Regions from separate parts of the Glaciecola sp. 1036 genome, predicted to be linked through region 1. Evidence: predicted binding sites of a transcription regulator. Region 1 holds the regulator's gene; the other holds the start of a gene.
What was found. Region 1 encodes sigma-54, which starts transcription at its own class of promoters, with help from an activator protein. Its sites were predicted from a motif close to GTTGGCACGNNNNTNGNNT; they were not measured.
Positions count from the first base shown of each region.

Region 2: nirB (nitrite reductase large subunit NirB) is a predicted target of sigma-54. The motif match lies at 3,698-3,716, and genes of this name have one in related genera.

Region 1 is NZ_JBLWFH010000004.1:262,876-268,333, forward strand. It holds gene ACNKW3_RS08405 (RNA polymerase factor sigma-54) at 41-1,537, shown strand; gene hpf (ribosome hibernation promoting factor) at 1,568-1,855, shown strand; gene ptsN (PTS IIA-like nitrogen regulatory protein PtsN) at 1,863-2,306, shown strand; gene rapZ (RNase adapter RapZ) at 2,368-3,246, shown strand; gene ACNKW3_RS08425 (HPr family phosphocarrier protein) at 3,256-3,528, shown strand; gene mgtE (magnesium transporter) at 3,609-4,970, shown strand; gene arcB (aerobic respiration two-component sensor histidine kinase ArcB) at 4,994-5,458, opposite strand, start outside.
Region 2 is NZ_JBLWFH010000016.1:47,698-53,155, forward strand. It holds gene ACNKW3_RS17525 (nitrate- and nitrite sensing domain-containing protein) at 1-528, opposite strand, end outside; gene ACNKW3_RS17530 (formate/nitrite transporter family protein) at 1,018-1,881, shown strand; gene ACNKW3_RS17535 (protein kinase domain-containing protein) at 1,956-3,593, shown strand; gene nirB (nitrite reductase large subunit NirB) at 3,858-5,458, shown strand, end outside.

The sequences.
Region 1 (5,458 bases):
TTAATGAAATCGCAATTTTTAGTGGAAGTGTAAAATAGTAATGAAACCTTCGTTACAGCTTAAATTCAGTCAGCAGCTCACCATGACGCCGCAATTGCAGCAGGCAATTAAGTTATTGCAGTTATCCACTTTGGATCTTCAACAAGAAATTCAAGAAGCATTAGAATCTAACCCGCTTTTAGAACTTACCGAACACAATCCCGAGCAAGACGGCAAACAACAGCTAGATAACAATATCGACAAAAATGTTGATAACAATGGAGAAAAGCTCACTGAATCAGCTTCTGCCAGGGAAGAAACCCTTGATAGCCATGATGCCCTAGAGAAAGGTGATATTCCTGATGATTTACCCGTGGATACTTCTTGGGATGAGTATTTAGGTTCTAGTTCGGCTCCTATCAAAATGGTGGGTTCAAATCCTGACGATGATTACGTATATCAAGGTGAAACCAGCGACTCCATTCAAGACCACCTGCTTTGGCAAATTGAAATGAGTCATTTTTCAGATAACGACAAAAGTATCGCTATCGCTATCATTGATTCCATTGACGAAGCTGGCTACCTCACCGTAAGTTGTGAAGAGATTTTAGAATCGTTAGACAACGAAGAAATTGAACTTGATGAAGTTGAATGTGTATTAAAACGCATTCAACACTGTGACCCTGTAGGCTCAGGTGCCAGAAACGTACAAGAATGTTTGCTGATACAGCTAAATCAATTTCCTGTGGACACACCTTGGTTGAAAGAAGCAAGAGACTTAATTCAAGAATATTCAGACTTGCTTGGTGGTAAAGACTATCGCACCTTAATGCGAAAAACTAAATTGAAAGAGGAGCAACTGCGTGAAGTTATGAAGTTGCTTAAAACGCTAAATCCGCGACCTGGTACAGCCATTTCAACCAAAGAACCAGAATATGTCATCCCTGATGTAAATGTGTACAAAAGCAAAGGCGTGTGGATGGTTGAATTAAACAACGACGCCCTTCCTGCCCTTTCGGTCAATGACACTTACGCCAGTTTAGCGAAAACCACAAAAAACCCAACTGAGTCTCAATTTATAAAATCCCACCTGCAAGAAGCAAAGTGGTTTATAAAAAGTTTAGAATCACGAAACGAAACCTTATTAAAAGTGTCACATTGTATAGTGACAAGACAAAAAGAGTTTTTCGAAAAGGGACCTGAAAAAATGGTGCCCATGGTACTCAACGATGTAGCAGAGATGGTGGATATGCATGAATCGACAATTTCACGTGTTACCACCCAGAAATATATGCATACACCTAGAGGTATTTTCGAACTGAAATATTTCTTCTCAAGTCATGTTGCAACGGACTCTGGCGAAAACGCCTCATCTACTGCAATTAGAGCTTTGATTAAGAAATTAGTGGCTGCAGAGCCTGCGGCTAAGCCACTGAGTGATAGCAAAATTGCGCAGTTGCTCGCAGAGCAAGGAATTCAAGTTGCTCGGCGAACCATTGCAAAATACCGGGAATCGTTAAACATTCCCCCATCAAACCAACGTAAGAGTCTGATCTAAGACTTATACAACAAAAGAGGGCCTAGCATTATGCAAATTAACCTAACTGGTCATCACGTTGAAATCACTGATTCTCTTCGTAATTATGTAGATACTAAGTTTGAAAAGTTGGAACGTCATTTTGATCACATCAATAATGTTCATGTGATTTTAAATGTGGAAAAGTTGAATCAAAAAGCAGAAGCCACGTTACACTTGAACGGTGGTCAAATATTTGCTGATTCAGAGCATACCGACATGTATGCAGCCATTGACTCGCTGATAGATAAATTGGATCGACAAGTCATCAAACACAAAGAGAAACTAAAACGCCACTAAGTGTTGTATGATAATTTCAGACATAATTTCACTTGACCGCACCAAATGTGCGGTTGAGTGCCAAAGCAAAAAACGAATTTTAGAAATCATCAGCGAGATTGCGGTAAAACAAAATCCCTCACTCGATCAAGTTGATGTGCTTAATAGTTTATTAAGCCGCGAAAAAATGGGCAGCACAGGCATTGGCAACGGCATTGCAATTCCTCATGGTCGCATAAGCGGAATCGACAATGTAATGGCCATTATTGTGACCAGTGATTCAGGCATAGACTTTGATGCTATCGATAATCGCCCGGTGGATATTTTCTTCGCTATTTTAGTCCCCAAGGAACAAGCCGAAAAACACCTCGCATCTTTAGCCGCTATTGCTAGAAAATTAGGTAATAAAGATATTGTTAAAGCGATACGCAGTGCTGAAAATAAAAATCAAATAATTGCCGCATTAGCCTAACATTTCATTTCTTTGTGGTAAGCTAGGAAAAAGTTGCAACTGGCAAAGTGGACTAGCAGTAATGAAATTACTTATCATCAGTGGCCGCTCAGGGTCAGGAAAATCAATCGCGCTGCGAGCGCTCGAAGATTTGGGTTACTACTGTGTTGACAATATTCCCGTCAACCTTCTCCCAACATTAGTAAACGCCATCACCGACGAATATGACCAGGTCGCAGTGAGTATTGATGTGCGCAACCTTCCTAGAGTACAAGAAGAGGTTGGCGACGTACTTGATTACTTACCGTCTTTTTGGGAAGTCACCATAATCTTTTTAGATGCCAGTGATGACGTATTGATTAAACGTTACAGCGAGACTCGTCGTTTACATCCATTGTTTAAACTCAGTAACAGTTTGACCGAAGCTATTCAAACAGAACGAGAAATATTAGCCCCTGTTGCTGAAAGTGCAGATTTAACCATTAATACAGACCATTTGTCGGTGCATGAACTGGCTGAATTAGTCAGAGAAAGAGTACTTGGTAAAAAAACCACAGATTTAGTCATTGTATTTGAATCCTTTGGCTTTAAATATGGTTTACCCAAAGACTCAGATTATGTATTCGACGTAAGATTTCTGCCTAACCCTCATTGGGACCCCGATTTACGCCCGCTAACTGGATTAGACGGTCCTGTGGAAGTGTTTTTAGCCGGGCAACCCTTAGTGATGAAATTCATCTGGCAAGTTCAAAACTTGATCACCACTTGGCTACCACACTTAGAGCGAAATAATAGAAGTTATGTAACCATTTCTATCGGCTGTACAGGTGGTCAACATCGTTCCGTATTTGTGGCGCAATCTTTGGCTGATGCATTCAGTGCCAGTCATGGCGATGTGCAAATAAAGCACCGAGAACTAAAGCGCGTTAAGGGTGAAACTAACCCCATGAAATTGGTATAAGGATTACATATGCAGATTCGACGCAACGTCACCATTGTCAATAAACTAGGTCTGCACGCAAGAGCCGCCACTAAGTTGGTGCAACTTGCTAATCAACATCAATCACAGATCACCCTGACACAAGGCGATAATACAGCGCCTGCTGACAGTGTTCTAGCGCTCATGATGCTTGAAAGTAGTCAAGGTAAAACGGTCGAAGTTTTATGTGACGGAGATGACGCTGAAGAGGCTATGGAAGCCATAGTTTCGCTTATTCAGAATAAATTTGACGAACAAGAATAAATCTAAAGAAATCAAAGATTCACAGCACATTTTTAATAATTAATGGTATAATCTTGGAAAAATAATCAAGGGGAGATTGTATGTCTGAGACAGTAGAAGCGTTGTCAAATACGCAAGAACGACTCGACTACATATCTCAAGCCTTATCTGCTGGCGCTTTTGTTCGCGTACGCAGAGTACTCCTTGAATTACCCGCCAGTGATGTTGCTCACTTATTAGAATCTAGTCCAACCAAAACCCGTGATGACTTATGGCAATTAATTGATGCTGACTTTCATGGTGAAGTATTAGAAGAGCTTTCCGAGGATGTTCGTAACGGTATCATTTCGAAAATGATGCCTGCTAGTGTAGTGGACGCACTAGAAGACATGGACACCGATGATCTGGCAGAAACTTTAAGTACCTTGCCAGAAGACGTCTTACAATCCATTTTGGCGTCTATGGACGCTCAAGATCGTCTGCGCGCTGAGAAGGCCCTATCTTACGGCGAAGATACTGCCGGTTTCATCATGAATACCGACACCATTACGTTGCGCTCAGACGTTACCATTGACGTGGTGCTTCGCTATTTACGATTGAAATCCGAATTACCCGAAAACACAGATACACTCTATGTAGTCAGTCGACAAGACCACTTGTTAGGTACAGTGCCACTTTCTCGTTTGCTAACCACCCACCCTGACGTCACTGTCGAGGAGATAATGGATGATGAAGCTGAAGCAATCCTAGTGGATATGCCAGAGAGTGAAGTAGCCAGTATGTTCGAGCGTTACAATTGGCTTTCTGCGCCCGTTGTCGATGATGAAAATATACTCGTTGGACGTATAACCATTGATGACGTGGTCGACATTATTCGTGAAGACGCTGAACACTCCATGATGAGTATGGCCGGTCTTGATGATGAAGAAGATACCTTTGCACCAGTTGGTCAAAGTACCAAACGCCGTTCGGTATGGTTAGGCGTTAATCTACTTACCGCGTTATTGGCTGCGGCCGTGAGTGATTTGTTTGAATCTACCTTAAGCCAATTAGCCGTTTTGGCTATACTTAACACCATAGTACCAAGCATGGGCGGCGTGGCAGGAAATCAAACATTAACCTTGGTAATCCGTGGTATGGCGTTAGGCCATGTTAGCGCATCTAACTCCTTATGGTTAGTACGCAAAGAGCTTGCTATAGGCTTTTTGAACGGTTTAATTTGGGCCGTTTTAATAGCCGGAGTAATAGCCATATGGAAGCAAGATTTCGCTCTTGGTGGTGTGATTGCTTTTGCCATGATGATGAACATGTTAGCCGCAGGTTTATCTGGTGCGACCTTGCCCATCATCATGAAGAAACTAAAAATCGATCCGGCCTTAGCTGGAAGCGTCATTTTGACCACAATCACAGATGTTGTGGGGATTTTCACCTTCCTTGGTACAGCAACTTTATTCTTGGTTTAACAAGATTAAAGCTTGGTTATCTTTTAATCATCAATCTGCTGTTCGTTTAACCACTTGGATAAAACTTTTGTATCCTGCTCTATGGCCATATCGAGTTGCTCAACCCAGTCATGGACGTTTTCCCACCAAGTTGGATGGTCGCCCTGCTGTATCTGATTAGCACTTGCCTGTACACGACTAAGCCCAACTGAACCTGCAGCACCTTTAATTTTATGTGCTTGTGAGCATACTTCGTCTTTATCTTCAGCGGCTAAAGAATCTTTCAAGTGCTCCATGTACTCTGGAATTTTTTCGTTGAATACTTGCAAGCTGGTAAACACCATTGACTCGCCAATGGTATCGAGCAACATGGTCAACATTTCAGAATCAATGACTTTCGGTGAAGACTGTTTAATTTCGATTCTATCCACTACAGAATCAGGTCCATCTAATAAATCGTCTGAGGCAAACAACTCGTTGAATACTTGTATGACGCGACTTTTCTTTAT
Region 2 (5,458 bases), on a different contig from region 1:
TTGCCCTGCAAATTCTTTACCTTGCATAAAATTAAATAACGCAACGAGTAAGCGGGTGATTTTTGGATCGCTGGCAACATCAGCCGCTTCAAATATTACATCAAGTAAGCCCGCAATTAATCGACAATAGGCATTTGTTGACTCTAGTGGTGACAGTTGCTGTTGGTGTATTTTCTCGCGTAAATTAGGTAGATGATCCATGCCCTGTAATGCAAATGTGATGCTACCCAGTAGCCGCATCGATTGTCCGTTGTCCATTCGGCCCAAATAAAGAGATTTTAATAGGCTACGTAGATGTTGTTCGCTTTCTTCACTAGCGATTATTTGTTTAAGACGGTTTTCGGCAAATAGTTCAGCTTTTGATCCTAAATAGACGTTGCTAATTCCCCTTTCTTTTTGCAACTGGTGGATAATATCTTTTACGGCCTTTACGGTTTTACAATTGAGTGATAAATGATGTAGCGCCTGTATCTCCTGATGTTTAGCAGAGAGTAAAAAGCGTTTTGTAATATCACTATGTGTGTTCATAAATAGATCCACTCAATTGGAATCTTGGTGCCTAAAAAAACTAAAGCAAATGTTATTCCTATTTTGAGAGCAATGCTGTTTCGTGTTATTTACTGTGCATTTAGCGTAAATTCGGCGTTTTTACGTATTATTTTTAGCATTTTTGACAATGGACACCCAACAAAAGAGTGCGGTTACGCACCGATATTGGGATGTCTTGACCTATTTTAGCGCAGAAATGTGACGACTATAGTTATTAGATTATGTCTGATACTTCCGGTTTCTGAAGTTAACTAATTGAATTTGTTTAACATGTGGTTTAACTGATGGTTTTGGCACTGTTTTTGTATAATGAAAATCAGCAAACCTTGTTTAGGTTAACAAATTTTTTTTCGGATAAAGACGTCCGCACACTCTCCAAAAGGAGCGGTTGCGGGCGTTTTTTTTTGCCTTAAAAAATAGCCAAAGTGTTTGTGGGCTTTCGTTTAATTATTAAGTTAGGGGACTAAAATGGCTTATTTACTTCCTTCAGAATTTGCGACCAAAATGGTCGATGCTGGTGAATCTAAAATTTATATGTCAACGCGTGATACTTTGATCCGCGCGTATATGGCTGGTGCCATTTTGGCATTGGCAGCAGTTTTCGCGGTCTTTGTTGCCGTACAAACTGGTGTATTCTTAATCGGCGCAATTTTATTCCCGGTTGGCTTTTGTATGCTATACCTAATGGGATTCGACTTGTTAACCGGTGTTTTTGTATTAGCGCCATTGGCTTGGTTAGCTAAGCGCCCAGGGGTGACTTGGCCACAAATTCTTCGCAACTGGGGACTGGTATTTCTAGGTAATTTCGCTGGCGCATTGACTGTCGCATTTATGATGTCATTCATCTTTACTATGGGTTACAACACTGATGGTGGCGCAATTGCAGCTAAAGTAGCAAGTATTGGTGAAGCCAGAACCGTTGGTTATGCTGAATATGGCGTAGCAGGTTGGATTACCATTTTCATCCGCGGCATGTTGTGTAACTGGATGGTCTCTATGGGTGTTGTCGGTGCTATGATTTCAACTCATGTGAGTGGTAAAGTTTTGGCTATGTGGATGCCAATTATGCTGTTCTTCTTCATGGGCTTTGAACATTCAGTAGTAAACATGTTCTTGTTCCCCTTCGGTTTGATCATGGGCGGTGATTTTTCAATCATGGATTATTTCATTTGGAATGAAATTCCAACTGCACTGGGTAACTTAGTAGGTGGTCTATTGTTTACTGGTTTAACGCTATACACTACTCACGTTCGCACTGCACCAAAACGCACGTTAACTAAAGGTGGTTCTGTAGACCCAGTATTAGCTTCTAAGGTTAGCGATAAAGTTTAAATTATATGCTCAAATGTCGTCAGGGATCTTTTTCCTCTAAAGGCGCAAAATCAATAAATCAGGACTGTCTAAAGGTGACAGTGCCTGATTTATTTGATCTTGAACGCCGCGGAATTGTTGCTGCCATTGCGGATGGCATAAGCAGTAGCCAAGTAAGCCAATATGCTAGTCAAGATGCTGTTGCTAATTTTGTAAGTGACTATTTACTTACTAGTGACATTTGGTCGCCTCAGCGCGCAGCACAAAGAGTTCTCGAAACAATTAATACGCAACTTTATGTTAAAACCCAGCTTAGTCCCTATCAAGAAAATCCCAACAAAGGATATGTTTGCACTTTCAGTGCCTTAATTTTGTTCGGTCAACAAGCCGTCTTATTGCACTGCGGTGACAGTGCAATATACAGAATACGCCAAAATCAAGTCTCTCTTTGTACAAAAGCCCACAGACAACAAGGAGAGGATGGTAACTATTATTTAAGTAATGCCCTAGGGATTCGCCCAAATTTAAACGTTGATATTATAATCATGGACATTGAACCAGATGACTCCTTCGTGTTGATGACAGATGGTGTGTCTGAATTTCTTGAGCCGGATGATTGGCTAGCAATCTTCAATGATAATAAAGAAGACCTTGATTGCTGTTGTAGCATGATTGCACAAAAATGTTTAGATGCTGGCAGTGATGACAATATTAGTTTGGCCATTATCAATGTACTAAGTACTTCAGATCATTATCCAAACTACTCACCCGAGGGTTATTTGCCCTTTGTAAAGTCACTTGAATCCGGCACTTTATTGGATAACTGGCGTGTCATTCGTGAATTGCATCGCTCTGATCGAAGTCAGGTATTTTTAGCCCAACACATTGATGACGGTAAATCCGCGGTAATTAAAATCCCTGCTATCAGCATGCAAGCGAATTTACCTTATTTAGATGAATTCGCCAAAGAAGAGTGGTTAGCTAAAAAAATCAAGCATCCTCAAGTAATTCGTTGCAGTAATTTTACCTCTAGCCGTAGCAGATTCTATGTAATGTTGGAATATATTGAGGGTAAAAGTTTACGCCAATGGATAGATGACAATGGCCCAGCCTCACTGGAACAAGTCAGGGATTGGGCGACACAACTGACCAATGCCTTTACTGCAATTCATCGACGAGGTGTATTACATCAGGATATTCGTCCCGACAATATATTGATTGATGATGAGGGCATACTAACTATTATTGATCTGGGTGCAGCCAGTATATGTGGGCATAATTTTTTATCCAGCGATGAACAGTTGTTTATTCCTGGGGATTTACTTTTTGCTGCCCCGGAATACTTCATCGGCATCTGGCCCAATGAACAAGCGGATCAGTTTTCTCTAGCCGTGTTATTTTATTATCTACTGTCTGGAGAGTATCCGTTCAATACTAAGGTAGCGCGACAATCTAATTATCAAAATATGAATAAGTTACGCTATATCAGTTTGTTCGAAAGAAACATAAATGTGCCTGTATGGGTGGATTCATGTTTGAAAAGAGCCTGTCAGCCACGAGCGAATAAAAGATACCCGAGCTTGTCTGAATTTGTCTATGACTTACGCCATCCAAACCCAGCATATAGAGATAATTTACCATTGATTGAACGCCATCCAGTGAAATTTTGGCAGAGTGTTTCAGGTATATTGTTTGTACTTCTCATAATTGTGTTAATACACTACCAAAGTTAACAAATGCACCAAAAAAAGGATGCATTTGCTTGTTGTTGGTGCGAAAAAGCTTACTGCTTTACGCTCTTTATCCCTTATCTATTTGTTATTTAAAGCAAAATAGTATTGGCACATAACTTGTATTGAACTCAACACCGTTTTTTAGTTTCTCAAGCGAATTGAGAGTCTAAAACACAAACAATTTAGTAAAAGCTTAAATAGGCAACGAAGCCCACAACCTTAAAGGTTGTGGGTTTTTTTTTGCCTCAAAAATAGGTGAATAAAATGAATCATTCTTCGCAACAACACATTGTAGTGATCGGCAATGGCATGGTAGGCCATCACTTTGTTGAACAACTTGTAAACAGTGAATATAACTGCCGTATAACCGTGCTGAGCGGAGAAAGCCGTCTGGCATATGACAGAGTATATTTATCCTCTTATTTTTCAGGTAAAACCGCTGAAGATTTAGCTTTGACTGATGAAAAAACTTACCAAGACTGGGGAGTTGAAGCTGTTACTAATGCTTGGGTTACAGATATTGATCGTGACAGTAAAGTAGTTACTACCAAAGACGGCAATACTTATTCCTACGATAAATTAGTACTCGCCACTGGTTCTTATCCTTTTGTTCCACCAATTCCGGGTAATGACCAACCTCATTGTTTGGTCTATCGCACCATTGAGGATCTTGAAGCCATCAGCGCCTCTGCTCAACAAAGTAAAATTGGTGTAGTCGTCGGCGGTGGGTTGTTAGGCTTAGAAGCGGCAAATGCACTTAAACAAGCGGGTTTAGAAACTCACGTGGTGGAGTTCGCCCCACAATTGATGGCCGTGCAACTTGACCCTATGGGCGGTGATTTATTAAAGCAAAAAATTGAAGCTTTAGGGGTAACAGTACACACCCAAAAAGCAACTGAAGTGATCGAAAAAGGTCAACATAGCCGTTACCGCATGAAATTTGCTGATGGTTCACACTTAGAAACCGACTTGGTCTTATTTTCTGCGGGTATTCGTCCAAGTGACCAATTAGCAAAAGAATTTGGTCTTGTGATTGGCGAGCGCGGCGGCATAGTCATAGACAACCAATGTAAAACATCTGACAACGATATTTACGCTATTGGTGAATGCGCACTATGGGAAAAACGTATTTATGGATTAGTGGCACCTGGTTACGCTATGGCCCGCGCTGCTGTGGCAGATATATCCGGTAACGAAGGCGCTTTTACCGGTGCAGATATGAGTACCAAACTTAAACTCATGGGAGTTGAAGTAGGTTCAATTGGTGATGCCCACGTCCGTACTCCAGGGGCTCAAGTGTATACCTATCACGATCAACCTGCAGGCGTTTATAAAAAGCTAGTTGTAGATGCAAATCGCTCATTGGTACTTGGAGCGGTATTAATCGGTGATACCAGCGATTACGATACATTATTGCAGTATTCGTTAAATGGCATCGCGCTTCCTGAAAGTCCTCAAGCGCTCATATTGCCCTCTTCTGGCGACGCACCTTTATTGGGTGCAGATGCTCTAGGCGACACTGCCACTATTTGTTCATGCCACAATGTTTCCAAAGGTGACATTGTGGGTGCCATCGACGGCGGTTGTTGCTCTTTAGGCGATGTAAAATCCTCCACTAAAGCGAGCACGGGTTGTGGTGGTTGTGCTGCTTTGTTGAAAAACATTGTCGATAGCGAATTGGAAAAACGTGGCGTAGAAGTTTCTAAAGCTATCTGTGAACATTTCGATTTTACTCGTCAAGAGCTATATCATTTAATTCAAGTTGGCGGCATCAAAAGCTTTGACGAGCTACTTGAAAAACATGGAACAGGGTTGGGTTGTGATATTTGTAAGCCAGCTGCTGGTTCTATCTTTGCGTCTGTTTG